4 regions of the Oceanimonas sp. AH20CE76 genome follow, and region 4 is predicted to be linked to each of the others. Evidence: predicted binding sites of a transcription regulator. Region 4 holds the regulator's gene; each other region holds the start of a gene.
The links. Region 4 encodes sigma-54, which starts transcription at its own class of promoters, with help from an activator protein. Its sites were predicted from a motif close to TGGCACNGTTTTNGCTT; they were not measured.
Positions count from the first base shown of each region.

Region 1: a site for sigma-54 is predicted at 6,505-6,521, ahead of glnA (glutamate--ammonia ligase). Genes of this name have one in related genera too.
Region 2: a site for sigma-54 is predicted at 5,696-5,712, ahead of N2M06_RS11850 (Na(+)-translocating NADH-quinone reductase subunit A). Genes of this name have one in related genera too.
Region 3: a site for sigma-54 is predicted at 6,369-6,385, ahead of N2M06_RS04745 (FlgO family outer membrane protein). Genes of this name have one in related genera too.

Region 1 is NZ_CP155481.1:143,153-151,182, forward strand. Features, by position in the region: gene glnG (nitrogen regulation protein NR(I)) at 1-1,021, opposite strand, end outside; gene glnL (nitrogen regulation protein NR(II)) at 1,033-2,082, opposite strand; gene slyA (transcriptional regulator SlyA) at 2,290-2,739, shown strand; gene N2M06_RS00720 (HlyD family secretion protein) at 2,736-3,785, shown strand; gene N2M06_RS00725 (DUF2955 domain-containing protein) at 3,791-4,804, shown strand; gene glnA (glutamate--ammonia ligase) at 5,030-6,433, opposite strand; gene typA (translational GTPase TypA) at 6,904-8,030, shown strand, end outside.
Region 2 is NZ_CP155481.1:2,430,683-2,438,712, reverse strand. Features, by position in the region: gene N2M06_RS11890 (2-dehydropantoate 2-reductase) at 1-282, opposite strand, end outside; gene N2M06_RS11885 (YajQ family cyclic di-GMP-binding protein) at 386-868, shown strand; gene N2M06_RS11880 (AmpG family muropeptide MFS transporter) at 905-2,209, opposite strand; gene N2M06_RS11875 (peptidylprolyl isomerase) at 2,278-2,832, opposite strand; gene N2M06_RS11870 (YajG family lipoprotein) at 2,833-3,414, opposite strand; gene N2M06_RS11865 (methyltransferase) at 3,426-4,562, opposite strand; gene N2M06_RS11860 (alpha-ketoglutarate-dependent dioxygenase AlkB) at 4,625-5,215, shown strand; gene N2M06_RS11855 (BolA/IbaG family iron-sulfur metabolism protein) at 5,269-5,586, shown strand; gene N2M06_RS11850 (Na(+)-translocating NADH-quinone reductase subunit A) at 5,952-7,295, shown strand; gene N2M06_RS11845 (NADH:ubiquinone reductase (Na(+)-transporting) subunit B) at 7,299-8,030, shown strand, end outside.
Region 3 is NZ_CP155481.1:976,362-984,391, reverse strand. Features, by position in the region: gene N2M06_RS04790 (flagellar hook assembly protein FlgD) at 1-601, opposite strand, end outside; gene flgC (flagellar basal body rod protein FlgC) at 608-1,027, opposite strand; gene flgB (flagellar basal body rod protein FlgB) at 1,024-1,425, opposite strand; gene N2M06_RS04775 (protein-glutamate O-methyltransferase CheR) at 1,556-2,377, opposite strand; gene N2M06_RS04770 (chemotaxis protein CheV) at 2,401-3,312, opposite strand; gene flgA (flagellar basal body P-ring formation chaperone FlgA) at 3,482-4,204, shown strand; gene flgM (flagellar biosynthesis anti-sigma factor FlgM) at 4,273-4,593, shown strand; gene N2M06_RS04755 (flagellar protein FlgN) at 4,593-5,006, shown strand; gene N2M06_RS04750 (LPP20 family lipoprotein) at 5,164-5,565, opposite strand; gene N2M06_RS04745 (FlgO family outer membrane protein) at 5,555-6,283, opposite strand; gene N2M06_RS04740 (flagellar assembly protein T N-terminal domain-containing protein) at 6,446-7,582, shown strand; tRNA gene N2M06_RS04735 (tRNA-Arg) at 7,660-7,734, shown strand; gene N2M06_RS04730 (SDR family oxidoreductase) at 7,794-8,030, shown strand, end outside.
Region 4 is NZ_CP155481.1:2,912,576-2,920,605, forward strand. Features, by position in the region: gene N2M06_RS14290 (KpsF/GutQ family sugar-phosphate isomerase) at 1-607, shown strand, start outside; gene kdsC (3-deoxy-manno-octulosonate-8-phosphatase KdsC) at 604-1,158, shown strand; gene lptC (LPS export ABC transporter periplasmic protein LptC) at 1,155-1,703, shown strand; gene lptA (lipopolysaccharide transport periplasmic protein LptA) at 1,672-2,193, shown strand; gene lptB (LPS export ABC transporter ATP-binding protein) at 2,196-2,921, shown strand; gene N2M06_RS14315 (RNA polymerase factor sigma-54) at 2,965-4,401, shown strand; gene hpf (ribosome hibernation promoting factor) at 4,426-4,713, shown strand; gene ptsN (PTS IIA-like nitrogen regulatory protein PtsN) at 4,716-5,162, shown strand; gene rapZ (RNase adapter RapZ) at 5,173-6,039, shown strand; gene N2M06_RS14335 (HPr family phosphocarrier protein) at 6,026-6,301, shown strand; gene mgtE (magnesium transporter) at 6,311-7,672, shown strand; gene N2M06_RS14345 (IS4 family transposase) at 7,780-8,030, opposite strand, start outside.

The DNA.
Region 1 (8,030 bases), 480 kb from region 4:
GGGTTTTGGCATCGACCCCCAGCTCTGCCGCCGCCAGCCCAAGAAAATGTCTGGCCAGCCGGGGAATATCTTCCCGCCGCTCTTTCAGGGCCGGCATATGCACGCGGATCACGTTCAGGCGGTGAAACAGGTCTTCCCGAAAGTCGCCGCCGGCGACCTTTCTTTCCAGATCCTGATGAGTGGCGGCAATAATGCGCACATCCACCTTGATGGGCTGATGGCCTCCCACCCGGTAAAACTGACCGTCGGCCAGCACCCGCAGCAGCCGGGTCTGAATATCCAGGGGCATATCGCCAATTTCATCCAGAAACAGAGTGCCGCCGTCGGCCTGCTCAAAGCGGCCCCGGCGCACGCTGTTGGCACCGGTAAAGGCCCCCTTTTCATGGCCGAACAGTTCAGATTCGATCAAATCCTTGGGAATGGCCGCCATGTTCAGGGCAATAAAGGGCTGTGCTGCCCTGGGGCTGTGCTTGTGCAGGGCGTGGGCCACCAGCTCCTTGCCGGTGCCGCTCTGGCCGTTAATCAATACCGAAATGGAAGAACGGGCCAGCCGGCCAATGGCGCGAAACACTTCCTGCATGGCCGGCGCTTCACCGATAATTTCCGGGGTGCGCACCGTCTCTGCCTGCCCGGTGGGCAGCTTGTGCCGGCTTTCCTTTACAAAGGCTACGGCCCGCTGCACCAGGGCCACGGCATCGTCGATATCAAAGGGTTTGGGCAAATATTCAAACGCCCCGTGCTGATAGGCGTTGACCGCGCTGTCGAGATCGGAATGGGCGGTCATGATAATCACCGGCAGGCCGGGTACGCGCTGATGAATGGCTCCCAGCAACGTCAGGCCGTCCATGCCGCCCATGCGAATATCGGAGATCACTACCTGGGGCTGAGCCGAGCTCAGGGCATCGAGTACGCTTTCGCCATCTTCAAAACTGCGGCTCTCAAAGCCGGCCTGTGCCAGCGCCCGTTCCAGTACCCAGCGAATGGAGCTGTCGTCATCGACGACCCAAATCATTTCAGCCATAAAAAGTGCTCCTATCGTGATAGTGGCAGATAAATAATAAATTCGGTATGTCCGGGCCGGCTCTGGCACTCAATATGGCCCTGGTGCTGGTGGATCAGCTCCTGAGCAATGGACAGCCCAAGGCCGGTGCCGCCTTCCTTGCCGGTGACCATGGGGTAGAACAAAGTGTCTTGCAGGGAGGCAGGAATGCCCGGGCCGTCATCAATAATGCGTATCTCGGCGGCCAGCCGGTAGCGCTTGCCTTGCAGCATCACCTGAAAGGCGGTGCGGGTGCGCAGGGTGATGTGGCCATGATCCCCCAGCGCATCAACGGCGTTGCGCACCATATTCAGCAGCGCCTGTTGCAGTTGCTCGGGGTCGGCTTCAAGGTCGGGAATGCTGGGATCATAATCCCGCATCAGGCTGATGCCCGGGGCCATGTCCATGCTCACCAGCCGGCGCACCTGCTCCAGTACCGAGTGCAGGTTGATCACTTCCCGCTTGCCCGGACGCTGCGGGCCCAGCAGCCGGTCTACCAGGTTACGCAGCCGATCGGCCTGGGCAATGATGAGATGAGTGAATTCCTTCAGTTCTTCTTTTTCCAGCTCCCGCTCCAGCAGCTGAGCCGCGCCGCGCAGACCGCCAAGGGGGTTTTTTATCTCGTGGGCCAGGCCGCGCACCAGCTCCCGGGCGGCCTGCTGCTGCGCCCGCTGCTGCAATTCCTGGCTGATTTTCTTCTGCTGGTCGATCAGCCGCAGCTCCATCAGCGCCAGAATACGCCGGTTCAGGGTAAAGGCGGTCACGCTCACATCCACCCAGCGGGGCAGGCCGTCAATCACGATTTGTACTTCACTGTTGGTAAAGCTCTGCTCCAGCTCAATGCAGCGCTGAATACGGCGCATATCAAGGGAGATGTCTTCCACCAGCTGATCCAGCCGGGCGTCTTTCAGCCGGCGTTTGCTCAGGGTCAGCAGCTGCTCGGCGGCGGTGTTGGCAAAATGCACCACCAGATCGCCGTCTACCACCAGCACAGCGGTAAGCTGGCTGTCGATAATGGTCTGAATATTGATCGGGTTGTTCACAGGCTGTCCTTGGTGAATGCGGGTGCACCAACTTAGTGCAAACAGTGTAACCCATGGGGCCAGGGTTGCCACAAAATGGTGCAATCAGACCGGCTTTTCAGCCTCGTTGATAAAACTCTGCAAAAAGCTTGCCCGATCTCTCTGATGATTATTGCATCAATTGATAGCATGAATATAATTAGCTAGCTAACTAATTTGGAGTGCACCATGAAAACATTGGGTATGGCCTTGTCCGGACTGGTTCGCCAGTGGCGGCTGATTAATGACGAGCGGCTCAAGCCTCTGGGGCTGACCCAGAGCCGCTGGATCACCCTGACTCACCTGCAGCAGGAAGACGGCATTCAGCAGCACCGCCTGGCCCGCAGTGTGGGCGTGGAAAGCCCGTCTCTGGTGCGCACTCTGGACGGGCTGGAGCAGCTGGGGCTGGTGGAGCGCCGGCCCTGTGCCAACGACAGGCGCGGCAAAACCGTGCATTTAGCGCCGGCGGTCACGCCGTTGTTAGCGGAAATGGATGCTGTGCTGAGCCATACTCGACAGCAGGTGCTGGAGGGGCTGAGCGAGGCCGAGCTGGCAGAGCTGGAGCGCATGGTGTGCCATATCAGTGCCAATCTGCGAAAAATAAACCAACAACTGAACGCGAAACAGGAGACCGAATGAGCGCAGAGCAGAGTTTTAACCGCTGGGTGCGTATCGCGTTGGTCACCTTTGGCGTGCTGCTGCTGTATTTTGTGCTGATTGATAACTTCGCTCCCATCACGCCCCAGGCGCAGGCGCACAGACCCGTGCTGTCGGTGGCACCCAGAGTCGCGGGGCAGGTGGAGCGGGTAGCGGTCAGCAATAATCAGCCGGTAAAGGCCGGTGATCTGCTGTTTACCCTGGACGACACCGACTATCAGCTGGCGCTGGACAGGGCGGCATTACAGCAGCAGCTGGCCAGCGCCGACAGAGAGCGGCTACAGGCGGCCATGGCCGGCATAAAGGCTGAAGCAGAGCAGGCCCGGCTGCGGGCCGAAGAGCTCTCCCGTGAGGCCAGTCGCCTGGAGCGGCTGCACCGGCTGGGGCATATGTCGGTGCAGCAGGCGGAGCAGGCCCGTAATCAGGCACAGCAGGCCAGCAGTGCGCTGCAGGCGGTACAGGCGCGGCAGCAGGAAGCCAGACAGGCGCTGGCGGCCGCCGAACTGGCTCACAAGCAGGCCAACAATGCCCATGAGCAGGCCCGGCTGGCGCTGCAGCGCACTCGGGTCAAGGCAGAAATGGCCGGTCGTATCGGTAATCTGCAATTGCAGGAAGGCGTACAGGCTCAGGCCGGCCAGCCGCTGCTGGCGCTGATTTCCAACGAATTGACGGTGCTTGCCGACCTGCGGGAAAAAACCCTGCGTCATGTGACTGCCGGCACCAAAGCCGGGGTGGTGTTTGATGCCCTGCCCGGACAAATTTTTGATGCCCATGTCAGCAGCATCGACAGCGGCGTGCGTCATGGTCAGCAGCAGGCCGACGGCCAGCTGGTGCAACCGGAAAACTCCGACCGTTGGGTGCGCGATGCCCAGCGCCTGCGGGTGCATATTGCCCTGGACGAGCCGGTGCCGGGCCTGGCCACCGGTGCCCGGGCCACGGTGCAGTTGTTTCCCGAGTCGGGCAGCTGGCTGCATGGTCTTGGCTGGGTGCAGCTGTGGCTGGTCAGTCAGTTCCGTTATCTGTATTAAGCGCCATGACCTTTACCGACGATAAACTCAGGGGCTGTTTACGCGTTGCTCTTGGCAGCACCGTGGGCATGCTGATTGCCAAGATAACCGACTCCCAGATGGGGGTGTTTTTTACCGTTTATCCCATGCTGCTGCTGGGCATGGTGCCGGTATTCAACCGCTTTGTGGTGCTGCAGTTTATCGGCTCGTCTGTGCTTACCTCGCTGGAGGTGATGCTGCTGCCGGGTCTGCTGGGGCACTGGCCACCGGTTTATACCCTGGTGGTGTTTATGCTGTTTTTATGGCGCTTTTATCTGATGGCCAAAGGACCGCTGATGCTGTTTGGTGCCAGCGGCTGTGTCAGCCTCAGCATTATGCTGCACTTTGCCAGCTACCCGCAGTTTCATCTGGCCGATATGGCCGCCAGCAATATAGCGGCGTCCTGTTTGTCGGTGGCGGTGGCGGCCCTGCTCTATGCCCTGCTGCCAAACCGTGAGCCGCCGGTGGCCCGGGCACTGCCGGAAAAAAGCGACAATGTGCTGCGCCATCAGGCCCTGCTGGGCGCCATAGTGGCCACCTTCAGTTTTGTGGTGTTTCAGATGGTGGATCTGGTGGACTCGCTGTCGGCTCAGGCGGCTACCGTGCTGGTGTTGTTTCCCATGAGCTATGCCGGTGCCGTGGTCTCGGGCCGGGCCCGCTGCATTGGCACCCTGCTGGGCTGCTCGGCGGGCCTGTTGTTTCAGCTGGTGCTGTATGACCATTACCACAACCTGTTGCTGCTGGGGTTGGCGTTCTGGATTTGCGCCATGGTGTTTGCCCGGCTGCATGCTAGGGAGGCCATGCCCGGCATCGGCTTTGCCGGCCTGACCACGGTGGGCATTCTGTTCGGCCAGTATGTCTCGCCGGAGCATGATCTGGTGTTCAGCGCCCTCTATCGCATGAGCTCAATGACGATCGCCATTCTGGTGACCCTGTGCTGCGTCTATCTGGTGCATAAACTGCTTAATCTGTTTCCGTCTACCCGGCATCAGGTTCTTTGAAATTTGTGCACAGCGAAGCAGCAGCGCGGTTGCACTCCGCCGACACGCTTCGAGCCCATCCATGGGGCGCTCGGCAAATGTCATCCATGACATTTGACGGTCGGCTTCGATAATCCCCGCTGCTGCTTCGGGCAATATCGGCGTGCCCTGCAAGCCGGAAGTAAAAACAAAAAAGCCCGGTTTCCCGGGCTTTTCACTTCCAGCTTTTCGCTTTCAGCTATTCAGTTAAACGGAGTAGTACAGGTCAAACTCCAGCGGGTGTACCGCCATATTGATGGTCTCGGTTTCCACGCGCTTGTGCTTGATGTAGGCATCGATGAACTCGTCGGAGAAGACGCCGCCGCGGGTCAGGAATTCGCGATCCTGATCCAGGTTGTCCAGGGCGTTGTCCAGCGAGGTGGCCACGGTCGGGATCTCGGCAGCTTCTTCGGCGGGCAGGTCGTACAGATCCTTGTCCATGGCATCGCCCGGGTGGATCTTGTTCTGAATACCGTCCAGGCCGGCCATCAGCAGAGCCGCGAAGCACAGGTAGGGGTTGGCGGCCGGATCCGGGAAGCGGGTCTCGATGCGACGGGCCTTGGGTGAGCCCACCAGCGGAATCCGAATGGACGCAGAGCGGTTGCGGGCGGAGTAGGCCAGCATCACCGGGGCTTCAAAGCCGGGCACCAGACGACGATAGGAGTTGGTGGCCGGGTTGGTGATGGCGTTCAGGGCGCGGGCGTGCTTGATAATGCCGCCGATATAGTACAGCGCCATTTCCGACAGGCCGCCGTACAGATCACCGGCAAACAGGTTTTCGCCGTTTTTGCCCAGAGACTGGTGCACATGCATGCCGGAGCCGTTATCACCTACCAGTGGCTTGGGCATAAAGGTGGCGGTCTTGTTAAAGGCGTGAGCCACGTTATGCACTACGTATTTGTAGATCTGAATTTCGTCGGCTTTTTTGGTCAGGGTGTTGAATTTGCAGGCAATTTCGTTCTGGCCGGCGGTAGCCACCTCGTGGTGGTGCGCTTCCACTACCAGACCCATTTCTTCCATTACCAGACACATGGCAGAGCGAATGTCGTGGGAAGAGTCGATGGGAGCTACCGGGAAATAACCGCCTTTTACGCCGGGGCGGTGGCCCTTGTTGCCTTCGGCATAATCACGGCCTGAGTTCCACTTGGCTTCGGAGTCGTCCACCTTGAAAAAGCTGCCGGCCATGTCGGTATGAAAACGCACGTCGTCGAACATGAAGAATTCCGGCTCCGGGCCAATCAGCACGGTATCGGCAATGCCGGTAGACACCAGATATTCCTCGGCGCGGCGGGCAATGGAGCGGGGATCACGGTCGTAGCCCTGCATGGTGGCAGGCTCGAGCACGTCACAGCGAATATTGAGGGTGGCATCTTCGGTGAAGGGGTCCATCACGGCAGTAGACGGATCCGGCATCAGCACCATGTCTGACTCGTGAATGGTCTTCCATGCGGTCATGGATGAGCCGTCAAACATCTTGCCTTCTTCAAAGAAGTCATCGTTTACCTGGCTTACCGGCAGGCTGATGTGCTGCTCTTTGCCTTTGATATCGGTAAAGCGCATATCGATGAATTTGACATCGTGTTCCTTGATCATGTCCATTACGGATTCAATTGACATGGGTTTCGACCTCCAAAAATTAACATCCAGGGTCTGATGAACAAATTCATCAGTTGTGATTTCTTAAGCCAGAACCGTGCCATCTTGCTAAGCTTTTGTAATTTAAGCATTAAATATTACGGTTCTGTATTCTTCATCTTTTGCATTGCACCAATTTGGTGCGTTGGTGAGTCTTTTTAGTGCGATCTTATCCGGCTGCGCCATTCTGGTGCAGCCAGACGTCTTTCATCTTGCTGCATAATACCATTCATGGAGAAAACAAGGATCGTTTCGGGTCTGCTTTGTCGGCACGTCAGCGCACCCCATGTATGAAAAATGAGAAAAGCGTATATTGAAGCGGCTAAAGCGTGTACAATTTGCAGCCCTTTTTTATTTGGGTCCGCTGCAGTTATTGGCGCCGGACACCTTCAGAGAGCGGCTGCACCGCCTGTGCCCGCCTCAAAATATGCGAGCGAAAGAACTTAATGTCAGCTGAAATCAATAATCTGAGAAACATTGCCATTATCGCGCACGTTGACCACGGTAAAACCACCCTGGTCGACAAGCTGCTGCAGCAGTCCGGCACCCTGGAAAGCCGTGGCGAAGCCGAAGAGCGGGTGATGGACTCCAACGATATCGAGCGTGAGCGCGGTATTACCATTCTGGCCAAAAACACCGCCATTCGCTGGACTTCTCCCGAAGGTCAGGAATACCGCATCAACATTGTAGACACCCCCGGACACGCCGACTTCGGCGGTGAAGTAGAGCGGGTAATGTCGATGGTGGACTCTGTGCTGTTGCTGGTAGACGCGCAGGAAGGCCCCATGCCGCAAACCCGTTTTGTTACTCAAAAGGCGTTTGCTCAGGGTCTCAAGCCCATCGTTATCATCAACAAGGTAGACAAGCCCGGTGCCCGTCCCGATTGGGTAATGGATCAGGTATTTGATCTGTTCGACAACCTGGGTGCTACTGATGATCAGCTCGACTTTCAGGTGGTGTACGCCTCCGGCCTGAATGGCTGGGCTTCGCTCGACGCCGATGAGCGCACCGAAGACATGACCACCCTGTTCCAGACCATAGTGGATCAGGTGCCGGTACCCGACGCGGACCCGGAAGGTTCCATGCAGATGCAGATCTCCCAGCTCGATTACTCCTCCTATGTGGGTGTTATCGGCGTGGGCCGCATCAAGCGCGGTACCGTCAAGGTAAACCAGCAGGTGACCGTGATCGGTGCCGATGGCAAAACCCGCAACGGTAAAGTGGGCCAGGTAATGGGTTATCTGGGCCTGCAGCGTCACGATGTGACCGAAGCCTCTGCCGGCGACATAGTGGCCATTACCGGTCTGGGTGAGCTGAAAATCTCCGATACCGTCTGTGCTGCCGGTGCCGTGGAAGCGCTGCCGCCGCTGTCGGTGGATGAGCCTACCGTGACCATGACCTTCCAGGTGAACACCTCACCGTTTGCCGGTCAGGACGGTAAGTTCGTGACGTCACGTAACATTCTGGAGCGTCTGACCCAGGAACTGGTGCACAACGTGGCCCTGCGGGTAGAAGAAACCGGCGATCCCGACAAGTTCCGCGTGTCCGGCCGGGGTGAGCTGCATCTGGGCAT
Region 2 (8,030 bases), 480 kb from region 4:
CTCACGAGACAGCCCCCGCAAACTGCCCAGCGCGGGCAGTACCTGATAGGCTTTGGTCATCACCAGCAAACACTCAATATCGGCTGCCTGCTCGGCAAAACGGTAGTGAGGGCTTACCAGCCGGCGGCGCTCATTCAGGGCAATAAACTCAAATGCCGGGTGAAAATGTCGGCGGCGACGGTCGCTCAGCATCAGCGATACCGGCCTTTTTTGTTCGGTCAGCAAAGCAGCAAAGGTGCAGCCCAGCGCGCCAGCTCCCAATATGGTCCACTCACGCATCATTCTCTCTCCGGTTTTTTGATATTATTCTGCGTTATTGATCCCATACGTTAGCCGTGAACCGCTTGGCTTGCCAGCGGTTTCGGCGCTTACTCAAGGAGCTTTCATGCCTTCTTTTGATATTGTTTCCGAAGTGGAAATGAATGAAGTACGCAACGCTGTTGAAAACGCCAGCCGCGAGCTGACCACCCGCTATGATTTTCGTGGTGTGGAAGCCAGCTTTGAGCTGAACGACAACAAGGTAAAGCTGGAAGCAGAAGCCGACATGCAGCTGCAGCAGATGCGTGACATATTACGCGGTGCCTTAATCAAGCGAGGCATTGATGTACGGGTGCTGGACGCCGGCAGCATTAATCGCACCGGAAAACGCCATGTGCAGGAAATGAGCTTTCTGCAGGGCATTGACAGTGCACTGGCAAAAAAGCTGGTAAAGAAGATTAAAGATAGCAAAATCAAGGTGCAGGCGTCCATTCAGGGCGAGCAGCTGCGGGTTACCGGCAAGAAGCGGGACGATCTGCAGCAGGTGATGGCCCTGCTGCGCGCCGAAGAGCAGGAGCAGCCGCTGCAGTTTAATAACTTTCGGGATTAAGGCAGCCAAGGCCGGGTTTCGTACCCGGCATGGCTTCTAGCTTTCGGCTTCCAGCTTGCCGACCCGCCGGGCGACTACCGCAATCAGTACCAGCACCGGCAGGCCAAGGGCGGCGGTGCCGGTAAAGAAGACCGCATAGCCCATGGCGTCCACCACCACTCCCGAGAAGCCGGCCATAAATTTGGGCAGCAGCAGCATCACTGAGCTGAACAGCGCATATTGAGTGGCAGAGAAGGCCACATTGGTCAGGCTGGAGAGATAAGTCACAAAGGCAGCGGTAGCAATGCCGGCGCTTAAGTTATCCAGCGAGATAATCACCGTCAGCAGGCGCACATCCGGGCCCAGCTGGCTCATCAGGGCAAAGAGTACATTGGTGCCGGCAGTCAGCACGGCACCCAGCATCAGAATGCGCAGTGTGCCAAAGCGCACCACCAGCACACCACCCAGGGCGGCGCCCAGCAGCGTCATTATCACGCCATACACCTTGGTCACGGTGGCAATTTCGGTTTTGGTAAAGCCCATATCCACATAAAAGGGATTGGCCATCACGCCCATGACGACATCTGCCACCCGATAGCTGGCAATCAGACTCAGGATCAACAGAGCATGCCAGCCATAGCGCTGAAAAAAGTCGGCAAAGGGGTTGACCACGGCGCTTTTGCCAAATGCGAGAAAGCCGGCCAGCCAGGCCGGCCAGCCCCGGTTTACCAGCTGCGCCTTGTGCTCCTGCTGAGACCGTTGCTGCTCACCCAGGTCTACCTTCGGCTCGTGCAGCAGCAGGCAGGTCAGTACACCCACCAGCATGCAGCCGGCCATGGTCAGATAGGCCACCTGCCAGCCGTACATGCTGTAGCTGATGTCGGAGCCGGCCCAGGCGGCAATGGCCAGCGCACCGGCCCCGGCCATGATCATCGCCAGCCGGTAGCCGGTCATGTAGGCGGCAGCCAGCGCCCCCTGCAGCCGCTCCGGAGCTGACTCTATGCGATAGGCGTCTATCACTATGTCTTGCGTGGCTGAAGCAAACGCGACGGCAAGCGCAAACAGTGCCAGTTGCACCAGGCTGACGGTGGGATCAGAAAACGCCATGCCCGCCAGCGCCGCCATAATAATCAGCTGGGAAAACAGCATCCAGCTGCGCCGCCGGCCCATCATACGGGATAACAGTGGCAGCGGCAGCCTGTCTACCAGCGGTGACCACAGCCATTTTACCCCGTAGGCCAGCGCCACCCAGCTGAAAAAGCCAATGCTGGTGCGGCTGACGCCGGCCTCGCGCAGCCAGAACGACAGGGTGCCAAACACCAGCAGCAGCGGCAGGCCGGAGGAAAACCCCAGTGCCAGCATAATCAGTACGCGCCGCTCAGTGTAGAGCGACAGACTTTGCTGCCATTTCAGTGCCCGGGTTTTGATGGTTATTCTCCGGGCAGGCGACGAACCTGCTCAAGAATAATGGGCTCTTCCGGTACTTCCCGGGAGCGCAGCTGCAGGTTCATGCCGGTGGGCACGGCAGCCATGCGCTGCAATACGTCCTCACCCTTTACCACTTTGCCAAAGACGGTGTAACCGGCACGGCGGCCGCCGTCCAGAGAGGTGTTATCAGCGAGGTTGATATAAAACTGGCGGGTGGCGCTGTGCGGATCCTGAGTGCGGGCCATGGCAATGGTGCCGGTGCTGTTCGACAGACCATTACCCGACTCATTCTGCACCGGATCACGGGTGGGCAGACGCTCATAATCGGCAGTAAAGCCGCCACCCTGAACCACAAACCCCGGGATCAGCCGGTGAAAAATGGAGCCGGCATAGCTGCCGTCGTCCACATAGCTCAAAAAGTTGGCCACTGTCTTGGGGGCGGCCTGTTCGTTCAGCTCCACTTCCAGGGTGCCCAGACTGGTGACCAGCTCCACGCGGGGGCCGGCCAGGGCGGTGGCGGACAGCAGGCCCGCCAGCAGGATTAATATGTTTTTCATTTAGTTACCGTTAATAAAGCTTTGTACGTCACGATCGGCCAGTATGTCCTGCACCATCAGGCTCAGCTGACGGTTAAGGGCATCGGTGACCTTGTCCAGCTCCGGATGCAGACGGCCGGGAAATTCCTGCTGGGCGCTGCGGCGATATTGCTTGGTAATGCGCTGGCCGTTGCGCTCCAGCACCAGCTGTACTCTTACCTTCTGTACCACGTCATAGCTGATATGACCGCGGATCACCCGGGCCAGTACTTCCTGCAGCTCCAGGGTAGCGCGGGTGTTGGCACCCTGCTCAATAAAGGCTCCCTGCGTGCTGAACCCTTGCGCCAGCGCCTGCTCCAGCTGCAGCCGCAGATTATTGGCCGCACCCACCACCACCGGTGATTTGTCTTTTTGTTCAATCTGAATGATGAAGTCACTGCTGCGGTTGTCACTGCTGGACAGCGCCAGGGTCTGGCCACGATAAACACCGCCGCTCACGTTGGCGGTAGCGGGATTTACATCTACCGCTATAGGGTAATAGCTGGCACAGGCAGACAGGCCCAGGGCCAGCAGGGGAATAGTTAACCATTTGATACGATTCATGAACAGGTCCTTCAGGCGGTATGAATGGCTCTCAGAATAACGAATTTGCGGTTGGATGCCACTACTCGCTGATTACCGAACAGTCGTTTAAGTTTCTGGTGATAGTCGAGGTGGCGGTTACCCACCAGTAACAGCTCGCCGCCCCGGCGCAGTACCCGGCGGGCATCGGTCATCATTTGCCAGGCAATATGATCGGTAATGGCCTGCTGCTGATGAAAGGGCGGATTGCACAGCACCAGATCGGCACTGTCGGGGGCTACGCCGTCAAGACAGTTATTGACCATAAAGCGCGCCCGGGGCAGGGCATCGGGCAGGTTGTGCTCCACATTAAGCCGGGCACTGGCCACTGCCATATGGGATTCATCCACAAAGGTGACGGTGGCTTGCGGATTGCGGGCCAGGGCCATCAGCCCGAGCACGCCGTTGCCGCAGCCCAGGTCGATGATTCTGCCCGGCCGGTTGGCGGGCAGCTGCTCCAGCATAAAGCGGGCACCAATATCCAGGCTGGCGCGGGAGAACACAGCGGCATGGTTATAAATGGTGAAGGCGCTGCCCTCCAGCGGCCAGGCCAGCGGGGCCGGCGCGGGAGAGGGGGCAATGGCCATATTCCGCTCGGTAAAAATCAGCCTTGCCTTTTTCCAGGCCAGGCTGGTGCGGGTGGGGCCAAGCAACTGCTCAAACAGCGTCAGAGTAGATGTATGCACGTCCTTGGCCTTGGCACCGGCCACTATTCGCGTGTTTGGCCCCGCTACCCGGCTGATGGCGGCGAGCTGGTGTTCAAGCATGGCATTGGTCTTGGGCAGCTTGAGGATCACCAGGCCGGGCGCTGCGGGCAACTCGTCCAGGCTGGTGAGCGAGTGCCACTCAGGCTCAAGCCCGTTGTCGGTGGCGTTGGCAGCCAGCGCCAGCCCGGCTACCCGGGAGTCGGTAACGGTAAAGGGCCGGTACTGGTGCAGGCCCAGCGTCAGGGCACCAAAGCCATCGTTAAGAATCACCAGGGGAGCAGTCCGGTCCCACTCCAGGGTGGCCAGTTCGTTCATGATATATTCGTCCGCCGCTTCCCAGGCCTGCAGACCGTGGCGGGCCTGGCGGGGGTAGCGGTGCAGCGTCAGCTCGCCGCCCTCGGCAAGAGGAAAGTGATGATTCATGGGGTTGATGCCTGATTATTTGCAAAGAGCGGCATTTTAGCAGTTTAAAGAGGAAAATCAGCATGCAGCTATGGTCAGAGCCAGAGTGGCTCACGCTCAAGCAGGGCCGTCTTTTATGGTGGCCGGACGCCTTTGCCGCCGACGCCGGTGCCTGGCAGGCTGAGCTTGAGCAAAGCATTCCCTGGCAGCAGCACCGGTTAATGATGTTTGGTCGTGAGCTGAATGAGCCGCGGCTGTCCTGCTGGATGGGCGACTGGCCCTATCGTTATTCCGGCCGGCAGCGTGCGCCTGAGCCCTGGCATCCTTTGGTAAAGGAAATAGCCGGCCGTCTTGAGCGAATTTGCGGTCAGCCCTTTGATGGTGTGCTGCTTAATTGTTACCGCAACGGCCAGGACAGCATGGGCTGGCATGCCGACAATGAGCCCGAGCTGGGCCGGGACCCCATGATAGCGTCGGTCAGTCTGGGAGCGGGCAGGCGTTTTTTGCTGCGTCATCATCAGGGGGAGCAGCGTGAATTATGGCTGGAGCACGGCAGTCTGCTGGTGATGGCGGGACAAATGCAGCATCATTGGCAGCATGCCCTGCCCAAAATGGCCCGGGAGCCAAATTTGCGTATCAACCTCACATTTCGGCGGTTTGCCGGCACCGGGTGAAAGTGCCCGAGCGTCGGACCTGTCCTTTGTTGTGAATATCACCGGAGATTAACATGTCGATTCAGAACACCATTGAACAAAAAGTGATGGCTGCGCTGTCACCTGAGCATCTGGACGTGATAAATGAAAGCTACATGCACAGAGTGGAGCCCGGCTCGGAAACCCACTTCAAGCTGGTGGTGGTGAGCGATGCCTTTGAAGGTCAGCGGCTGCTGGCCCGTCATCGTACCCTGAACACCCTGCTGGCCGAGGAGCTGGCCGGTGGTGTGCATGCGCTGGCACTGCATACCCTGACGCCTGCCGAATGGCGTGCCCGTGGCGGTGTGCCCGACAGCCCCAACTGCATGGGCAAGGCGGGAGTGTCGGTTTAAGATATCTGTTATTTGTGGTTAGCAGATTTGTTACCAGCCCGATGTGACTGGAAATCACTTCCATTTTTCCGCCTTGTGCGACCAAAGCATGATTCTGCCTTGAAAATCATGGCCTTATTTTTGCTTGGTGAAAAATGAAACAAGCTGGTTTTACTGACTGCGGCGGTAAATTTTAGCAATTGCCGTGGCAGCCGCCGCTTTAAAAGTGCTAGAATTACGCGCCTTTTAAATCGGGCTGGATGTTACCGGAGTGTAGTCGTGCTGTTGTCAGGGCGATGCCAACATGCCGGTAGCGACTCATCAGCATGTTGTCATGTTTTTCATGGCAAGTACCTGTCTTCCCCTAACAAGTAGTGCAAGTGAGTATGATTACAATTAAAAAAGGACTGGACCTCCCAATTGCCGGGGCACCAGAGCAAGTAATCTACGATGGTCCCTCCATCAAGCGCGTTGCTACGCTGGGCGAGGAGTATGTGGGTATGCGCCCTACCATGCACGTCAAGGTAGAGGATCGCGTCAAGAAAGGTCAGATTCTGTTTGAAGATAAAAAGAATCCTGGCGTTAAATTCACAGCTCCCGCCGCAGGTACCGTGGTTGAAATCAACCGGGGTGCCAAGCGTGTTTTGCAGTCTGTTGTTATTGCCGTAGACGACAGCGAAGAGCAGATTACTTTTAAAAGCTATAGCTCTGCCGAACTGGCCAAACTGGAACGTGAAACTGTGCAGGAGCAGCTGGTTGAATCCGGCATGTGGACTGCGCTTCGTACCCGCCCCTTCAGCAAGGTGCCGGCGCTGGACTCTGCTCCGCGCTCCATCTTTGTGACCGCCATGGACACCAACCCGCTCAGTGCCAATGCCGAGCTGGTGATCAAGGAAAACGCCCAGGCGTTTACCGATGGTCTGCAGGTGCTGAGCCGCCTGACCGACGGCCAGGTGCACGTATGTAAAGGCGAAGGCAGCCTGCCACAGGCCAACTCCGCGAACGTAAAAGAACACGTTTTCAGCGGTGTGCACCCTGCTGGTCTGGCCGGTACCCACATTCATTTCATTGATCCTGTGGTACCCGGCAAGGTGGTCTGGTACATCAACTATCAGGACGTGATTGCCTTTGGCAAGCTGTTTACCAGCGGTGAAATCTGCACCGACCGTGTGGTTGCTCTGGGCGGCCCCGTGGTGAACAAGCCCCGCCTGCTGCGCACCCGTATCGGCGCATCTCTGGATGAGCTGACTGCCGGCGAGCTGCAGGAGGGTGAAAACCGCGTGATTTCCGGCTCGGTACTGGCCGGCACCAACGCTAATGGTCCGCATGCTTATCTGGGTCGCTACCATTTGCAGGTCTCCGCACTGAAGGAAGGCCGCGAGAAGGAATTGTTCGGCTGGCTGGCGCCGGGTTCCAACAAGTTCTCGGTTACCCGTGCTTACCTGGGCCATCTGGCCAAGGGCAAGCTGTTTGACCTGACCACGACCACCAACGGCTCTGCCCGTGCCATGGTACCAATTGGTAACTATGAGCGCGTGATGCCGCTGGATGTTCTGCCGACCCTGTTGCTGCGTGATTTGCTGTCCGGTGACACCGACAGCGCCCAAAGCCTGGGCTGTCTGGAGCTGGATGAAGAAGATCTGGCGCTGTGCACCTATGTTTGCCCGGGCAAATACGATTATGGCCAGGTGTTGCGTGAGTGCCTGACCAAGATTGAGCTGGAGGGCTAAGAAGTGAGCTTAAAGCAGACTCTGGAAAACATGGAGCACCACTTTGAGCAGGGCGGTAAATACGAGAAGTTTTACGCTCTGTACGAAGCGGTTGCTACCGTACTTTACACTCCGGGCATGGTTACCCGTAAATCCTCCCATGTACGTGACAGCATCGATCTGAAGCGCATCATGATCATGGTGTGGATGGCCACTTTCCCGGCCATGTTCTTTGGTATGTACAACGCCGGTGGCCAGGCCATTGCGGCCCTCACCAGCATGTACAGCCCGGCCGATCTGGCTGGTGTGATTGATGGCAACTGGCGTTACAGCCTGGCCAGCGGTCTGGGGGCAACCCTGGGCGAAGGTGCCGGCTGGGGCAGCAAAATGCTGCTGGGTGCGACTTACTTCCTGCCTATCTACCTGACTGTGTTCATTGTGGGTGGTTTCTGGGAAGTGCTGTTCGCCTCTGTGCGCAAGCATGAAGTGAACGAAGGCTTCTTTGTTACTTCCGTGCTGTTCGCCCTGATCGTGCCCGCCACTCTGCCCCTGTGGCAGGCAGCGCTGGGCATCACCTTTGGTGTGGTCATGGCCAAGGAAATCTTTGGCGGTACCGGCAAGAACTTCCTCAACCCGGCACTGGCAGGCCGTGCTTTCCTGTTCTTTGCCTACCCGGCCGAGATCTCCGGTGACACCGTATGGACTGCCGTAGACGGCTTCTCTGGTGCTACTGCACTGGGTCAGTGGGCTGCCGGC
Region 3 (8,030 bases), 1.3 Mb from region 4:
GGGTCACGCTGTCCACTTTGCCAAAAGCCAGCGCATTCAGCTCCTCACGCTGGCCGTCGATCAGGCCGCTGACCTTGATGTTGTATTTGCCGGTAGCCGCCGGCTCGCCGGCGTCATTCATGCCGTCCCAGCTGAAGTTGACGTTGCCGCGCTGATCGCCTTCCAGCGGTATGGTGCGCACCAGCTCGCCCTTTTCATTCTCGATGCGAATCAGCACATTGGAGGCTCCTGAACCCGCTACCACAACGCCGTCTACCGGTTCATTATTGTCCCAGTAGGTCATGGAGCTGGGCACCAGCACCTTCTGCCCCACCAGGCTGGAGGCCTGCAGTGCCTGGCTGGAGGTCATGACCTCACTCAGCCCGGAAAGCTGCTGACTCATGTTATTAATGCCGTCAGCCGTGGTGAAAGACGTCATTTGTGAGATCATCTGGGAGTTATCCGCCGGCTTGAACGGATCCTGATAAGCCAGCTGCTGGGTCAGCAGAGCAAAAAAGTCTTCCTGCTCCAGCTGGGCACGGCTGTTATCAGCCGCTTTATCCGCCGGACTTTGCTCACCGGGCCACTTAAGGCCGTTAAGATAGTCTTGATTAACCTGCATGAATGATTACCCCTTGCCCAGCCGCAGAGTCTGCTGCAGCATCTGCTTGGCGGCGTCTGCCACCTGCACATTGGTCTGGTAGTTGCGTGAGGCGCTGAGCATATCGGTCATTTCTTCCACCACGTTCACATTGGGCTTGAAAATGAAACCTTCGGCATCAGCCATGGGATGATCCGGGTTGAATTCTTTTTGCAGGGGTTTGTCGGTTTCGACGATGCCCATGATTTTGACGCCGACGCTTTCCTGACGGTCCGACAGGGCCTGGTCGAGATCAGCGGCAAACACCGGCTTGCGGGCACGGTAGGTTTCATCAATGCTGGAGCTGACACTGTCGGCGTTGGCCAGATTACTGGCGGTGGTATTAAGACGAACCGACTGAGCGCTCATGGCGCTGCCGGAAATATCAAAGACTTTAAAAAGGCTCACATCGAGTCTCCTTTTATGGCTTTCAGCAGGCCGGATATCTTGCTGTTAAGAAACTCCAGCGAGGCCTGATATTGCAGGGCATTTTCCATATAACTGGTACGCTCGGTTTGTACATCCACCGTATTGCCGTCGCCGGTATCGGGCTGATTGGGCACCCGGTATTGCACTGTGCCCGGCGGTGCCAGATCCACGGCAAAGTGACGGTTATTGGTGCGGCTGAGGGAGAAATTCTGAGAACCCTGTGCCTTGCTCAGTGCCGCCTGAAAGTCCATGTCTTTCGCCTTATAACCGGGCGTGTCAGCATTGGCCAGGTTGCTGGCCAGCAGCTCGGCTCTGTCGGAGCGGGCCACCAGTGCATGCTGATGCACGCCAAATGCCTTGTCGAAAGAAATCGTCACCGCCACCCTCCTGCGTCATAGTGACCGGAATCTGAAGTACTCACACAGGAAAAAGTAAAGCAAGAGTCGTGCCATAAATAAAAAGCACCTTCAGTTAACACTGAGGTGCTTTAAGGACGGCAAGGTGAAATTATTTAAGGCGATAGATAATGCCGGGGCTGCAGCGGATCATTTCAAACTTGTCGGAAAGACCGGTAAGTGACTCAGACGCACCCAGCAGCAGATAGCCCCCCGGATTAAGAGAGCCGGCAAACTGGTTAAGGATCTTGGATTTATTCTCGGGAGAGAAGTAAATCAGTACGTTACGGCAAAATATAATGTCGAACTTGCCCAGCGAACTGTAGCTGTCGAGCAGGTTGTAGGGCCGAAAGCTGACCATATTGCGAATGGCAGGCTGCAGCTGCATACGGCCATTATCAAGCGCGGTAAAGAACCGGCTGCGTCGCTCCGGAGACAGGCCCCTGGCCAGAGACAGGCTGTCATAAATGCCCAGTTTGCACTGTTCCAGCATGGTGGCTGAAATATCAGTGGCAATAATTTGCAGCCCCGGCAAGGCACCCGGCCGCCGGCTCATGTACTCCTGTGCCGTCATGGCAATGGAATAAGGCTCCTGCCCCGATGAGCAGGCCGCAGACCAGACACGCAGTGATTTACCGGGTTTCGCCAACTCCGGAAATAAACGGTCACTCAGCTGAGTAAAGGGGTAGCTGTCACGGAACCAAAGTGTTTCGTTGGTGGTCATGGCATCGACCACGGCCGTTTTCAGTTCACGCTCCCGAGGCTGCATGGAGCGCTCTATCAGCACTCCCATGGATTCAATACCAAAACGAGACATCAGCGGTGAAAGCCGGCTTTTAACAAGATATTGCTTGCTGGCTCCAAGGACGATACCGGTGTTGCTTTCAAGAAACCGGCAAAACGCCAAATACTGCTCGTCGGTGAAATTTTTCATCCGTGCTATTACACCTTCAAAAATTAGAGTGCATCATTGACTGCACTGGCCAGCTCATCAGGCTGAAACTTGGCGATAAAATTATCGGCTCCGACCTTTTCAACCAGCGCCTTGTTGAATACGCCACTGAGTGAGGTATGCAGAATAACATGCAGATCCTTAAGAGCAGTATTACTTCGAATCTCGGCGGTAAGCGTGTAGCCATCCATTTCTGGCATTTCCACATCGGAAATCACCAATGATAACTGCTCATGAATCGGACCGTTGGCAGCCAGTTCTTTGAGCTTGTTCAGCGCCTGCCGGCCATTTTCCGTCACAATACACTTAAGCCCCAGAGATTCAACCGCCTTTACTACCTGACGGCGGGCCACAGAAGAATCATCTGCAATAAGAACAGGCTTGTGCTCGACAGCATTTTCTTTTGAGCGTTCAATAATCGCTGCGTCAACATCTGTGCTGGCAGGAGAAATTTCATCAAGAATTTTTTCCACATCGAGAATTTCCACCAGCTCACCGTCTATTTCGGTGACGGCCGTCATGTAGTTGAAGCGACCGGCCCCTTTGGGTGGTGGCAAGATCGACTCCCAGTTGACGTTGATGATGCGCTCTACCGAGCTGACAAGAAACCCCTGCACCGAACGGTTGTACTCGGAGATAATGACAAAGCTGTCTTCGGTTTGCTCTATCGGCCGGCCCCCCATGGCCTTGCTCAGGTCAATAATGGAAATGGTCTGGCCACGAACATTGGATACACCCCGAATAACCGGATGACGCTGAGGCAAGCCACTGAGCCGTGGGCATTGCAACACTTCCTTGACCTTAAATACGTTGATGCCAAATCGTTGGCGACCGTTAAGCCTGAACAATAATAGTTCCAGCCGGTTTTGCCCCACCAGTTGTGTTCTCTGGTTTACCGAGTCGAGTACACCCGCCATTATTCAGCCTCCGGAATGAGATTTAGCTGTCTGCCCGCCAGTTCAATGGCATGCTTTATGCAGCAAAATACGATGGTTCTAGCTTAACACCGGCCATGTGCCAGTGCCACTTCATAGCGGCAAAGATGGGACCAGTCATGATTTATGTACTATCGGCAACGGAGTAACGATGCTTAACGGTTTTTTGCCTAACTACCACAACAAGCCATGCATACATGTTTTTTTAAGCCTTGTATTCACGTTATTACCGGCCCTGGTAACGGCTCAGACCAGCATACACGACAGTATCCGTCATTACGCAGAAAACTATGTGAGCGATTTTGTCCAGGCAGGCCCTGATGACAAGGTAATCATTGAGGCTTCAAGCATAGATACCCGGCTGCAGCTGAGTGAATGCCCCGGCATGCTTACCGCAGAGATCCGCGGCAGTGGTGAAGTGCGGCGTAATACTCATGTGTTTGTACAGTGCCATGAGCAACCCGGCTGGCAACTGTTTGTGCCGGTGCGGGTAAAAGTACTTAAACCCGTGGTGACGGCTGCTGATCCTATCTCTCGTAATACTCTGCTGCAGCCGGCTCAGCTGCAGATAAGCTACCAGGATGAAGTGCTGGTAAGAGGGGACGTATTTGATAATATTCAGGCTCTGGTGGGCACCCGCAGCAAGCGGGATCTGCGCCCGGGCAGGCCGATTCTGGCCAGCCAGCTGTGTGTGGTATGCAAAGGAGACAAAGTTACCATAGTGGCAGAAAACGGCGGCCTGTCTATCCGGACTCAGGGCGTGGCCGATGAAAACGGCACCTTTAATGAGACCATTCGCGTACGCAACAGCCGTTCGGGCCGCCAGATACAAGGGCGCATCAGCGAGGCCGGAGTAGTAAAGGTGGGTCTGTAAATTCTGCTAAAGTTGCACAAGGGCCAGCCGATAACCGGTGTGACAGCAGCAAATCAGGACACAAGACCATGGCCATAGACAAGCTTCCTCCCGGATTTCATAACGGTCCGGTCAGCGGAAACAAATATCCGCAGAAAAGTGCATCCGCTACTACCGGCAACAGTGGCGAACCCAAAGCCGTTGCCGGGCGAGATGAAGTCACGCTCACGGCAGAGGCCAGACAACTTAACCGCATGCAGCAAAGTCTGTCTGCCGGGGACGGCACCGATAACAGCGCCCGCCTTGACGCCATTAAAAAAGCAGTCAATGAAGGCAGCTATCAGGTGAATACCGAGCGTCTTGCCGGTAATATTATCAGCCTTGAAAACGACATAGAGTCTCTGTATTAATGAGCCTTGATACGCTGCTGACCCAACAACATTCTCAACTTGAGCGCCTGCTGGCGATCACTGAGCAGGAGCTTGAGCTGATCGTTCAGCGCAAGGCGCTGGAACTCCCTCCTCTTACCGAGCAGAAACAGCAACTGCTGGCCGATATTCAGGCCACCGATGCCAGCCTGTGCAACCACCCCGATGTAGCTCTGCTGGGCACTGAGTTTAAACCCAGGGTTGATGCATTGCGTGCATTAATGACCACTTGTCAGGAGCGCAACGACGTTGCCGGACAGGTGCTGGAGCAGTCCCTTGCCGGCACTCGCCAGCTGGCCAATATTCTCAGCCGGCTGCACGAGCGCCAGAGCATGACCTATGATCAAAAAGGTCACACCAAGGGCATTAATAAAGGCTCCGGCTTCAAAGTTTAAACTGCAGAGCGAAGCATCAGTGCGGTTGCACTCCACCGACACGCTTCAAGTACCTCCATGTATCGCTCGAAAATGCCGTCCATGGCATTTTATGGTCGGCTACGGCAATCCCCACTGCTGCTTTGGGCTTGCGGCAGAGTTGTCTGTTTAGTGTCTGTCAGCGCCCGCCCCGGCGCAGTTTTTCATACAACGCCAGATCCAGCTCCAGCTCGGTCACGTACATATCACCGTCGGGATAGCTGTTTACCACTCTGGCACCGCGCACCACGCCCCGGCTGGCACTGTTTACCGGTCCGTCCTGTAATACGTTACTGTTCATTTCACTGGAGCTGGAGATCATCACACCGCTCAGCTGCTCACTCAGTTCACGGTAGGCATCCAGCCGCGACGCCCGCATGGCATGCAGCAGTTTCTGCTGATAATCCGCCGGCCGCTGTAAACTGATAGGGGCATAACCCACGGCATAAATATGGTTTCTGGCCGGTGTGGCACCACTGCCCTGCCCCACACAACCGCCAAGAAACACCAGGGTCAACAGGGTTATCAGCTTATTTCGCATAACGTCTCCGTATATGGTCAGGCACCTGCGGGCCGCGGGTGTCGAGCATGGCGGCCACCAGATAGCTCGGAATAAACTGCTGTGCACTGGCTACTACCGAATGGTCCGCCATGGTGATCAGCCGGGCATTCACCAGCCTGCCTCCCTGCGTCTCGCTGATGGTGCCATGCAGCAGATACTGGGCACCAATTTTACCACTGAGTTGCCGATAATCCCGGCTGGTGCTGATATCACCTTCAGGAGTAATGCGAATAAACGGCAGAGCCTTAAAATCGACAACCTTAAGGCCGTATTGATTAAGCTGAAACATCATGGTTTCTGACAGCAGACGACCAAACTCGTCCTGAGTGGTGTAATCCTCCTGACTGACAAAACCGCTCACTGCAATGCCTGCCTGCCGGTTCATCTGGTGAGCCGATGATACCAGCCGGTAGGCCAGTGCTGACATATGCTGCTGCAGCTGGGTTTGCCCGCCCACCAGTGAAGGACCGGCTTCCGGCAAATATACACTGCGGGCACCGGCGCTCATGCGCATGGGAATACCGTCCTGGGTATGCCGCGGAGCGCGGGCCGGTGCCGGCGTGGAGCCCAGGGGTTGATGGCTGACATAATGGGCCGCATGATCATGAGGCAGGTAATGATGCCGGCTGTCAAACCTGGGCTCACCGCTACAGGCCGATAACCCCAGCACAGTGACCAGAATAAGGGCTCTTGTCATTAACAGGCTCCGTGGTTTAAAAACTGAGTTCAGGAAACTAATCGAGTATCGGCCAAAAACAGCATAACTTTACCCGGCAAGAATATTGCATAAACCTTGCCATCTTCTTGCTGAGTGTTCGATGTTTAATTGACGCTCTTTACTTTTACACAGGATACCGCCGTGCTCAAAAATGTCTTTGCCTCATTGTTGCTGCTGTCTCCCTTTTTTACTCATGCCGACTGGTATCAGGCCGAGGGCTCGGCACCGCTCAGTCTGGGCACAGAGACAGCGCGTCAGCAGGCACTGGAACAGGCCCTGAGCGATGCCCTGCTACAGTCCGGCGCTTCCCTGAATACCATGCAGTCTGCCACCAATGGTACCTACGGCGGTCAGCAGCTGGATATTTCTGCTCAGGGCGAACTGATGGATTACCTGATTATTGACGAGCGCAAAAAACAGGGCAGGCTGTGGCTGACAGTACGGGCCGATATCTGGCCCGGTGAACGCCGGCAGGAACAATGCGCCGGCCGCTATCGTCCCGGCCTGGCACTGACCGCCATTACCCTGCGTCATCCCGAGCAGGGCAGCACGGGTCAAATTTATGAACTGGGTGCGGCCATCAGCAGCCGGTTATCGTCGATGCTGACACCCGCCGTCAATATTACGTCATCTACCGGTCAGCCACTGGACACGGACACCGCCCTGCCCAGAGACGCCGGGCTGCGTAAAGGCAGTGATGTGCTGACATCACGCCGGCAAGCCAGACTGCTGCTGAGCGGCAGCATTGAGGACATCAGTATTGAAGACGGCCACTGGACCAAGTGGACCTTTTCCGACATTCCCCGGGAGTTTCGCATGCGCATTGTGCTGGAAGACAGCCTCACTGGTGATGTGCTGCTGCAACGGGATTATCAGACCCGCTCCAGCTGGGATTATAAAAAGCACGACAAGGTAAATGTGCATCAGCAAAGTTTCTGGCATTCCGCCTATGGCCAGGCTGTTGAGCAACTGCTGCAGAATGTCAGCCAGGACCTGATCAAAGCCCAGGCCTGTATCAAGGCAGTGGGCAATATAGTGCAGCAGTCAGACGACGGCATTTTAATGGATCTGGGCCGGCGCGAGGGCATTCAGACCGGAGACAAGTTTACCCTGTTGCACAGACGCCAGCTTACGCCCGGGTATTACAGCGAAAGCACGTCAGGAGCTACTTTTGTGGTGCAGCAAAGCCACGCCGACTACAGCATTCTGATGCCTGCCGGCCAGGAAGCCAACATCACCCCGGCTACTCCCGGAGACCGACTGGTGCAGCTGTGGTAAGCCTGCTTATATAACCGGCAAACGGGCGGCAATATATTGCGCTGCAAAGGGAAATTTGCAATATTGTAGCCCGCTGTGTCCCCGTAGTTTAATGGATAAAACAAGCCCCTCCTAAGGGTTAGATGCAGGTTCGATTCCTGCCGGGGACGCCATTCATCGACGCTTTCCTTTCTGCTACATTGACGACTTCGGTTCAAACTGGGAGTCATTAATGTCTAAATCCGTCCTGATTACCGGCTGCTCTTCCGGCATTGGTCATGCTGCCGCTCACTATCTTAAGCAACAAGGCTTTAATGTGGTGGCTTCCGCCCGCCGGCCGCAGGATGTATTGCAGCTGGAGCAGGAAGGGCTACAGGCGGTATTGCTGGACCTGGCAGACGATTCCAGCATAGAGCAGGGCCTGGAGCAGGCTCTGGCTTACACCAATGGCACCCTTTATGGCCTGTTT
Region 4 (8,030 bases):
CATGACCGGCAAGCCTGAATCCACCATGGCCCGGGAGGCAGATGTACATTTGTGCACTCGCGTCGAGCAGGAAGCCTGCCCGCTCGGGCTGGCTCCCACCGCCAGTACCACGGCGGCCCTGGCCATGGGCGATGCATTGGCGGTCGCGCTGCTTGAAGCCCGTGGTTTTACTGCCGACGACTTTGCCCTCAGCCATCCCGGCGGAGCCCTGGGTAAGCGGCTGCTGCTGCGGGTGGCCGACATCATGCACAAGGAAGACAAGGTGCCCAGTGTGGGCCTGAATACCCTGGTCATAGAAGCACTGCTGGAAATTGGCCGCACTGGTATGGGCTTTACTGCCGTCGTCGATGATCAGGGCCGGCTGGCTGGCATCTATACTGATGGTGATCTGCGCCGGACCCTTGATCAGAAAGTGGATGTACACAACACCCGCATCGAGCAGGTGATGACCAAAGGCTGCACGACGGTTCCTCCGGGCATGCTGGCAGCAGAAGCCGTTAACCTGATGGAAGAGAAAAAAATCAGTGGTCTGCTGGTATTGGATGAACAGCAGCGTCCTATCGGTGCCTTTAATATGCACGACTTGTTACGCGCAGGAGTGATCTGATGACAGTGCAGACCCTTTATGGTGATATCAGCCAGGAGATCTGGCAGCAACTTAAACAAATTCGCCTGCTGATCTGTGATGTGGACGGCGTGCTGTCTGACGGCATGATTTATCTGGGCAATGACGGTGAGGAATACAAGAGTTTTTCCACCCGTGACGGCTTTGGTATCAAGGCACTGCTTAACGCCGGCATCGAGGTGGCGGTGATCACCGGACGCAACTCACGCATCGTCACGGATCGCATGAACGCATTGGGTGTGCGCCATATCTATCAGGGTCAGAGTGATAAACTGCACAGCTATGGTGAGCTGCTTGATCACCTGCAGCTGACAGCACAACAGGTGGCCTATATCGGCGATGACGTGGTGGATCTGCCGGTGATGCAGGACTGCGGGCTGGGGGTGGCAGTGGCCGATGCGCATCCGCTGGTGCTGCAGCGCGCTGGCTACATTACCCGCACCACCGGCGGACACGGTGCCGTCCGTGAATTGTGCGATCTGTTGCTGGATGCCCAAGGCATACTGGCACAGGCTGAGGGCATGAGCGTATGAACCGTCAGACCTGGATATTTGCCGGTCTGTTTGTGGCCGCGCTGATCACCTGGCAATGGTTTCGCAACGATCAGACCATCATGGTAAACGAACAGGATTTTCAGCCCGATTTTGTGGCAACGAACCTCAGCAGCATACAGTACAACCGACAGGGACTGCCCTATCGCGGCATGGAAGCGGAGCAGGCAGAGTACTACGAGTCCCTCTCCATGACCCTGATGAAAAAACCTGTTATCTTGCTTTATTCTCCTGACGGCCAGCCGCAATGGCGTCTCAGCGGTGATAACGGCACCATCAACACCGGCGATAATGCGGTGCTGACCAGTAATGTAGTGGGCAAAGGGCTGCAACCGGATGCGCTGGTGGAAACCCTGACCACCGAATATCTGGAGATGGATTTTATTAACAACAGGCTGCGTTCCGATCAGACAGTAAGACTGGAAAGCTCGCAGTATCAGGCGCAAGGCACAGGCCTGCTGGGCAAGCTTGATCAACAAACGGTGGAACTACTGAATGAAACCCGGGCAACTTACTTTAATCCTTAGTCTTGGCGGCCTGCTGGGCCTGGGTCAGGTGCAGGCCAAAGACAGTGACTATCGTCAGCCGGTTACCATAGACGCTGGCCGCCAGCTGGTGGAGCTGGCCGAAAACAAGGTGACCTTTACCGATAATGTAGTGGTGAAACAGGGCAGCATAGATGTGCGTGCCAGTGAACTGGTCGTGATCCGCAATGAGCAGGGGCTGCAGTCCATGACCGCCAGGGGCAATCCGGCTACTTACCGGCAAGTGCTCAATAACGGCAAGCCGGTACAGGCACAGGCACGGGAAATTCGCTATGACATGGTCGCCCGCACCATCACCCTGATTCGGGACGCCGAACTCAAGCAGGACGATAATATCGTCACTGGCTACCGTATTCGCTACTTTATCGACAAGGAGCAGATGGAAGCCGAAAGCCAGGGTGGCAAAGACAGGGTCACCACTATTTTCCTGCCTGAGCAGGTACAGAATTTCGACAACCAGAGTAACGACTGACCATGGCCAGACTGAAAGCACGCGGGCTGCAGAAAAGCTACAAAGGCCGGAAGGTAGTGGCTGATGTCAGCCTGACCGTGAACACCGGCCAGATAGTGGGGCTGCTCGGGCCCAACGGGGCCGGCAAAACCACTTCCTTTTACATGATTGTAGGCCTGGTGCAGCGGGATGCAGGCAGCATCACCATAGACGACAATGACATCAGCCATGAGCCTATGCATGTGCGGGCCCGCGCCGGCATTGGCTATCTGCCTCAGGAAGCGTCCATTTTTCGCCGCCTGAGCGTTGCCGATAACCTGATGGCCGTACTGCAGACCCGCAAAGATCTGAACGCCGACGGCCGTAACGAAAAAATGGAACAGCTGCTGGAAGAGTTCAATATTGTCCATATTCGTGACAGTCTCGGTATGAGTCTGTCCGGTGGTGAACGCCGGCGGGTGGAAATTGCCCGGGCACTGGCGGCAGATCCGCGCTTTATTCTGCTTGATGAACCTTTTGCCGGCGTTGATCCCATCTCTGTGCTTGATATTAAGAAAATTATATTACATCTGAAAGATCGAGGCCTGGGCGTACTGATCACCGATCACAATGTGCGTGAGACGCTGGATGTATGTGAAAAGGCCTATATTGTCAGCCACGGGCACCGTATTGCTGCTGGCACACCAGCTGAAATCCTGGCCAATGAGCAGGTCAAGAAAGTCTATCTTGGTGAACAATTCAGCCTCTGAAGGCACCGCTTCGCGCGGTTGATATGGAAGGACGTTAGCATACATGAAGCCGACTCTTCAGTTACGCCTTGGCCAGCAGCTGACCATGACCCCTCAGCTGCAACAGGCCATTCGTCTGCTGCAGCTGTCCAGCCTTGAGCTGCAGCAGGAAATTCAGCAGGCACTGGACAGTAATCCGCTGCTGGAGCAGGAGGAGCCGGACAGTATCAGGGTTGAGGATAATCGCAACGAGGAGCAAATTGCCGCAGACAGCGCCATGGAACGTAATCAGCTTTCTGAAGAGCTGCCCATGGACACCAGCTGGGAGGAAGTTTATACCGCCTCTCCGGTCAGTGGTGGTGCCGGTCTGCCGGAAGGGCTGGAAGATAATGTCTATCAGGGAGAAACCACCGAAACGCTGCAGGATTACCTGATCTGGCAAATGAACCTGACTCCCTTCAGTGATACCGATCAGGCCATTGCCCTTGCGATTATCGATGCCGTGGACGATGCAGGCTATCTCACCGCCGATATTGACGAACTGTTAGCTGCAGCCTCGGCCGACGAGCTGGGCATTGAAGCCGACGAAGTAGAAGCCGTGCTCAAACGCATTCAGCATTTCGATCCCATCGGCGTAGCTGCCCGCAGCGTGCAGGAATGCCTGTGTATTCAGCTCGACCAGTTTCCCGCCAGCACCCCCTGGCTGGCAGAAGCCCGGTTGCTGCTGGAACAGCACATGGATCTGCTTGGTAACCGCGACTACCGTACTCTGCAGCGCAAGACCAGGCTGAAAGAAGACGAGCTGAGAGAAGTTCTGAATCTGATCCAGCAGCTTGAACCCCGCCCCGGCAGCAGCATTATTCAGGGCAGCTCCGAATATGTTATTCCGGATGTGGTGGTCACCAAACGCAACGGTGCCTGGGTCGTGGAACTCAACCCGGAGGCCATGCCCAAGGTACGCCTGAATCAGACCTATGCCGCACTTGCCGACAAGCCCCGCAATAGTGAAGACGGCCAGTTTATTCGTAATCATCTGCAGGATGCCAAGTGGTTCCTTAAAAGTCTCGACAGCCGAAATGAGACGCTGCTCAAGGTTGCCAATTGTATTGTTGAACAACAACAGGCATTCTTTGAGTATGGAGAAGAGGCCATGAAGCCCATGGTGCTGAACCATGTGGCCGAGGCAGTAGAGATGCATGAGTCCACCATCTCACGCGTGACCACACAAAAGTTTCTGCACTCGCCCCGGGGCGTGTTTGAGCTTAAGTATTTCTTCTCCAGTCATGTGGGCACCGACGATGGTGGTGAATGTTCATCCACGGCAATTCGTGCTCTGATCAAAAAGCTGGTCGGAGCAGAAAACCCGGCCAAGCCGCTGAGTGACAGTAAGATTGCTCAGTTGCTGGCCGAGCAGGGGATTAAGGTGGCCAGGCGTACCATCGCCAAGTACAGGGAGTCACTGGCCATCCCCCCTTCCAATCAGCGTAAACGCCTGGTTTAAAGGCAACGACAGAAGGAAGACGTTATGCAAATTAACCTGACCGGACACCATGTAGAAATCACAGATGCACTGCGTGACTATGTTAATAGCAAGTTTACCCGGCTGGAGCGCCACTTCGACCACATTACCAATGTGCACGTCATCCTTAATGTAGAAAAAATGCAGCAAATTGCCGAAGCCAAACTGCACGTCAGTGGTGGTGAGCTGTTTGCCAACGCCCAGCATGAAAATATGTATGCCGCCATCGACGGACTCATTGACAAGCTGGATCGTCAGATCATCAAACACAAAGAGAAGCTCAAGCAAAAGTAACCATGGAAGTCGCCGACATACTAAGCAGGGACTGCACGCGCAGTGCAGTTCCCTGCACGAGCAAGAAGCGTGCTCTGGAAATTATCAGCGAGCTGGCTGCCGAACATTTGAATATCGGCAGCCAGCCGCTTTTTGACTGTTTGCTGGCCCGTGAAAAGATGGGCACTACCGGCATCGGTAATGGCATTGCCATACCTCATGGTCGTATTGGCAATGACAACAAGGCGACCGCGGTACTGCTGACTTTTGCCGAACCGGTAGAATTTGATGCCATCGACAATCAGCCGGTTGGTCTGGTGTTTGCGCTGCTGGTGCCGGAGCAGGAATGTAAACAACATCTGAAAACGCTGTCCTTAATTGCTGAAAAGCTCAGCAACAAACAGATTTGCCGGCAGCTGCGTCAGGCCGGCAGTGACGAAGAGCTTTATCAAATCATGATTTCTGCCTGAAGGAGCCTATATGCAGCTGGTGATTGTGAGTGGTCGTTCCGGGTCCGGTAAAACCGTCGCCCTGCGGGTGCTTGAAGATCTGGGTCACTACTGCGTCGATAACCTGCCGGTTGAGTTACTGCCTGAGCTGGTCCGCCTGCGCCAGAACCGGCCCGGCGCGGTTGCGGTGAGTATAGATGTGCGCAACCTGCCCGACAGCCCCGATAAGCTGGAAGCCTTTCTGGCCGAAGTGCGGGCCATGGACGAGGTGCAGGTATCCAGTTTCTTTATTGATGCCGAAAACGCAGTATTGATCCGCCGCTTTGGCGATACGCGGCGACTGCACCCTCTCTCGCGCCACAGCCTGACTCTGGATGAGGCCATTCGCGAAGAAACTCATCTGCTGGCCCCCTTGTCTTCCGATGCGGATCTGCGTATCGACACCTCAAGCTTAAGCATTCACGATCTCAGCGAAATTATTCGCGAGCGTATTCTTGGCAAAAAAGAAAAAGAGCTGAACTGGGTATTTGAGTCTTTTGGTTACAAATATGGCGTTTCCAAAGATGCTGACTTTGTGTTTGATGCCCGCTTTCTGCCCAATCCTCATTGGATTGCCGAGCTGCGTCCTTACACAGGTAAGGATCAGCCGGTGGCCGACTACCTCAGCAGTCAGCCGGAAGTCATGAAATACCTGTGGCAGCTGGAAAATCTGCTGATCACCTGGATGCCTCATCTGGAGCGTAATAATCGCAGCTATGTCACCATCTCCATCGGCTGTACCGGCGGACAGCACCGTTCTGTATTTATCGCCGAGCAGCTGGCAAGGGTGTTTGGCCAGATGGGCAAGAGTGTGCAACTGCGCCACCGCACGCTGGAAAAGCGCCATGCCGAAAATTGAACGGGATCTGAAAATCGTCAACAAGCTCGGATTACACGCCCGGGCTGCCATACAACTGGTGCAACTTACTCAGCAGTTTGATGCTGAAGTTACCGTCTGCAATCAGCAGAAACAGGCTCCCGCCAACAGCGTGATGGGCCTGCTGATGCTGGAAACCGCTCAGGGACAGGCCATCAGGGTGATGGCAGAAGGGCCGGAAGCCGAAGCCGCCCTGAATGCGGTAGAGCAGCTGGTGGCGGCACGCTTTAACGAATCGGAATAATTCGGGATCATGACAGACGCCGCAGATCAGAGCAGCACACCGGATCACCTGGAAGCCATTACTCAGGCGCTGAACAGCGGCATGTTCGTGCATGTGCGCCGCATGCTGCAGCAAATGCGCCCCGGCGACGTAGCCTGGCTGCTGGAGTCTTCTCCTGCCCCCAGCCGCAAAGTGTTGTGGCAACTGATTGACCCCGACGATTACGGCGAAATTCTGGAAGAGCTGTCAGAAGAGGTACGCGATGGCATTATCCGGCTGATGGCGCCGGAAAAGCTGGCAGTGGCACTGGAAGACATGGAGTCGGACGATCTGGCTTATGTGTTGCGGGATTTGCCCGAGCAGCTGTTCAATCAGGTGCTCACCGAGATGGACGAGCAGGACAGGCACAGAGCCGAGCTGGCGCTGTCCTATCCGGAAGACACCGCCGGCTCACTGATGAATACCGAGTTCATCAGTTTGCGCCCGGACGTCACCATAGAGGTGGTACTGCGCTATCTGCGGCTGCACAACGAGCTGCCGGAAGGCACGGATACCCTGTATGTGGTGGATCAGCATAACCGCTTGCTGGGTGATATTTCTCTCGCCAGTCTGGTCGTACAGTCCCCCACTACGACGGTGGCCGAAGCCATGGATACCACAGTCGAAGCCATTCCGCTGACCATGAGCGACACCGAGGTGGCGAATTTGTTTGAGCGCCATGACTGGCTCTCGGCCCCTGTAGTTGATGAGCAAAATCAGCTGCTGGGCCGTATTACCATCGACGATGTGGTCGACATTATTCGGGAAGAAGGTGAACACTCCATGATGGGCATGGCCAAAATGGATGATGACGAAGACACCTTTGCTCCTGTACTGGTCAGTGCCCGCCGTCGCTCTTTCTGGCTGGCCATCAATCTGGGCTCGGCACTGGTCGCCGCCAGCGTGTCCAATATGTTTGAAGCCACTCTCTCCCAATTGGCCACCCTGGCCATATTAATGACCATAGTACCGTCCATGGGCGGCATTGCCGGCAACCAGACTCTGGCACTGGTGATCCGCGGCATGGCGGTGGGCCATATCAGTGACAGCAACGCCCGCTGGCTGCTCACCAAAGAGGCCCTGGTAGGTCTGTTTAACGGCATGCTGTGGGCGCTGGCCATTTCCGTGGTGGTGGGGCTGTGGAAAGGCAGCTGGGAAATTGGCCTGGTCATTGCCGCCGCCATGTTTATCAACCTGTCGGTAGCCGGCCTGGCCGGGGCCAGTATTCCGATTATCATGAAACGCTTTAATATCGACCCGGCCCTGGCCGGCTCCATGGCATTAACCACCATCACCGACACAGTGGGCCTGCTGTCCTTCCTCGGCCTGGCCACACTGATCCTGCTGCACTGAGGCTGGAAGCCGAAAGCTAGAAGCGGGAAGCGGGAAGCCCCCAAAAAACACCAAGGGCCGCATGCGCGGCCCTTATTACAGCTTCAAGCTTCCGGCCTGTCTCTTAGTCACAAGTCGAGTCCATGGAACAACTCATAGGACTCGACGTAATTCATCAGGGTGAACCAGCCACTCCATAGCGCTTTCGTTCCTACCCGACCATTCCTGGCGGTGTTATGCCAGCGGCCAAGTCGGGCCAGAGCATAATAGGCCCAGTACAGCGAAGGGGGATGTGTCGGGAAGGCTGCCTTCTTCTCTGTCTTACGCCAGAGCAATCGCCATGCAATCGGGGGCAGCAGGCATTCGCAGCTCACCGCTT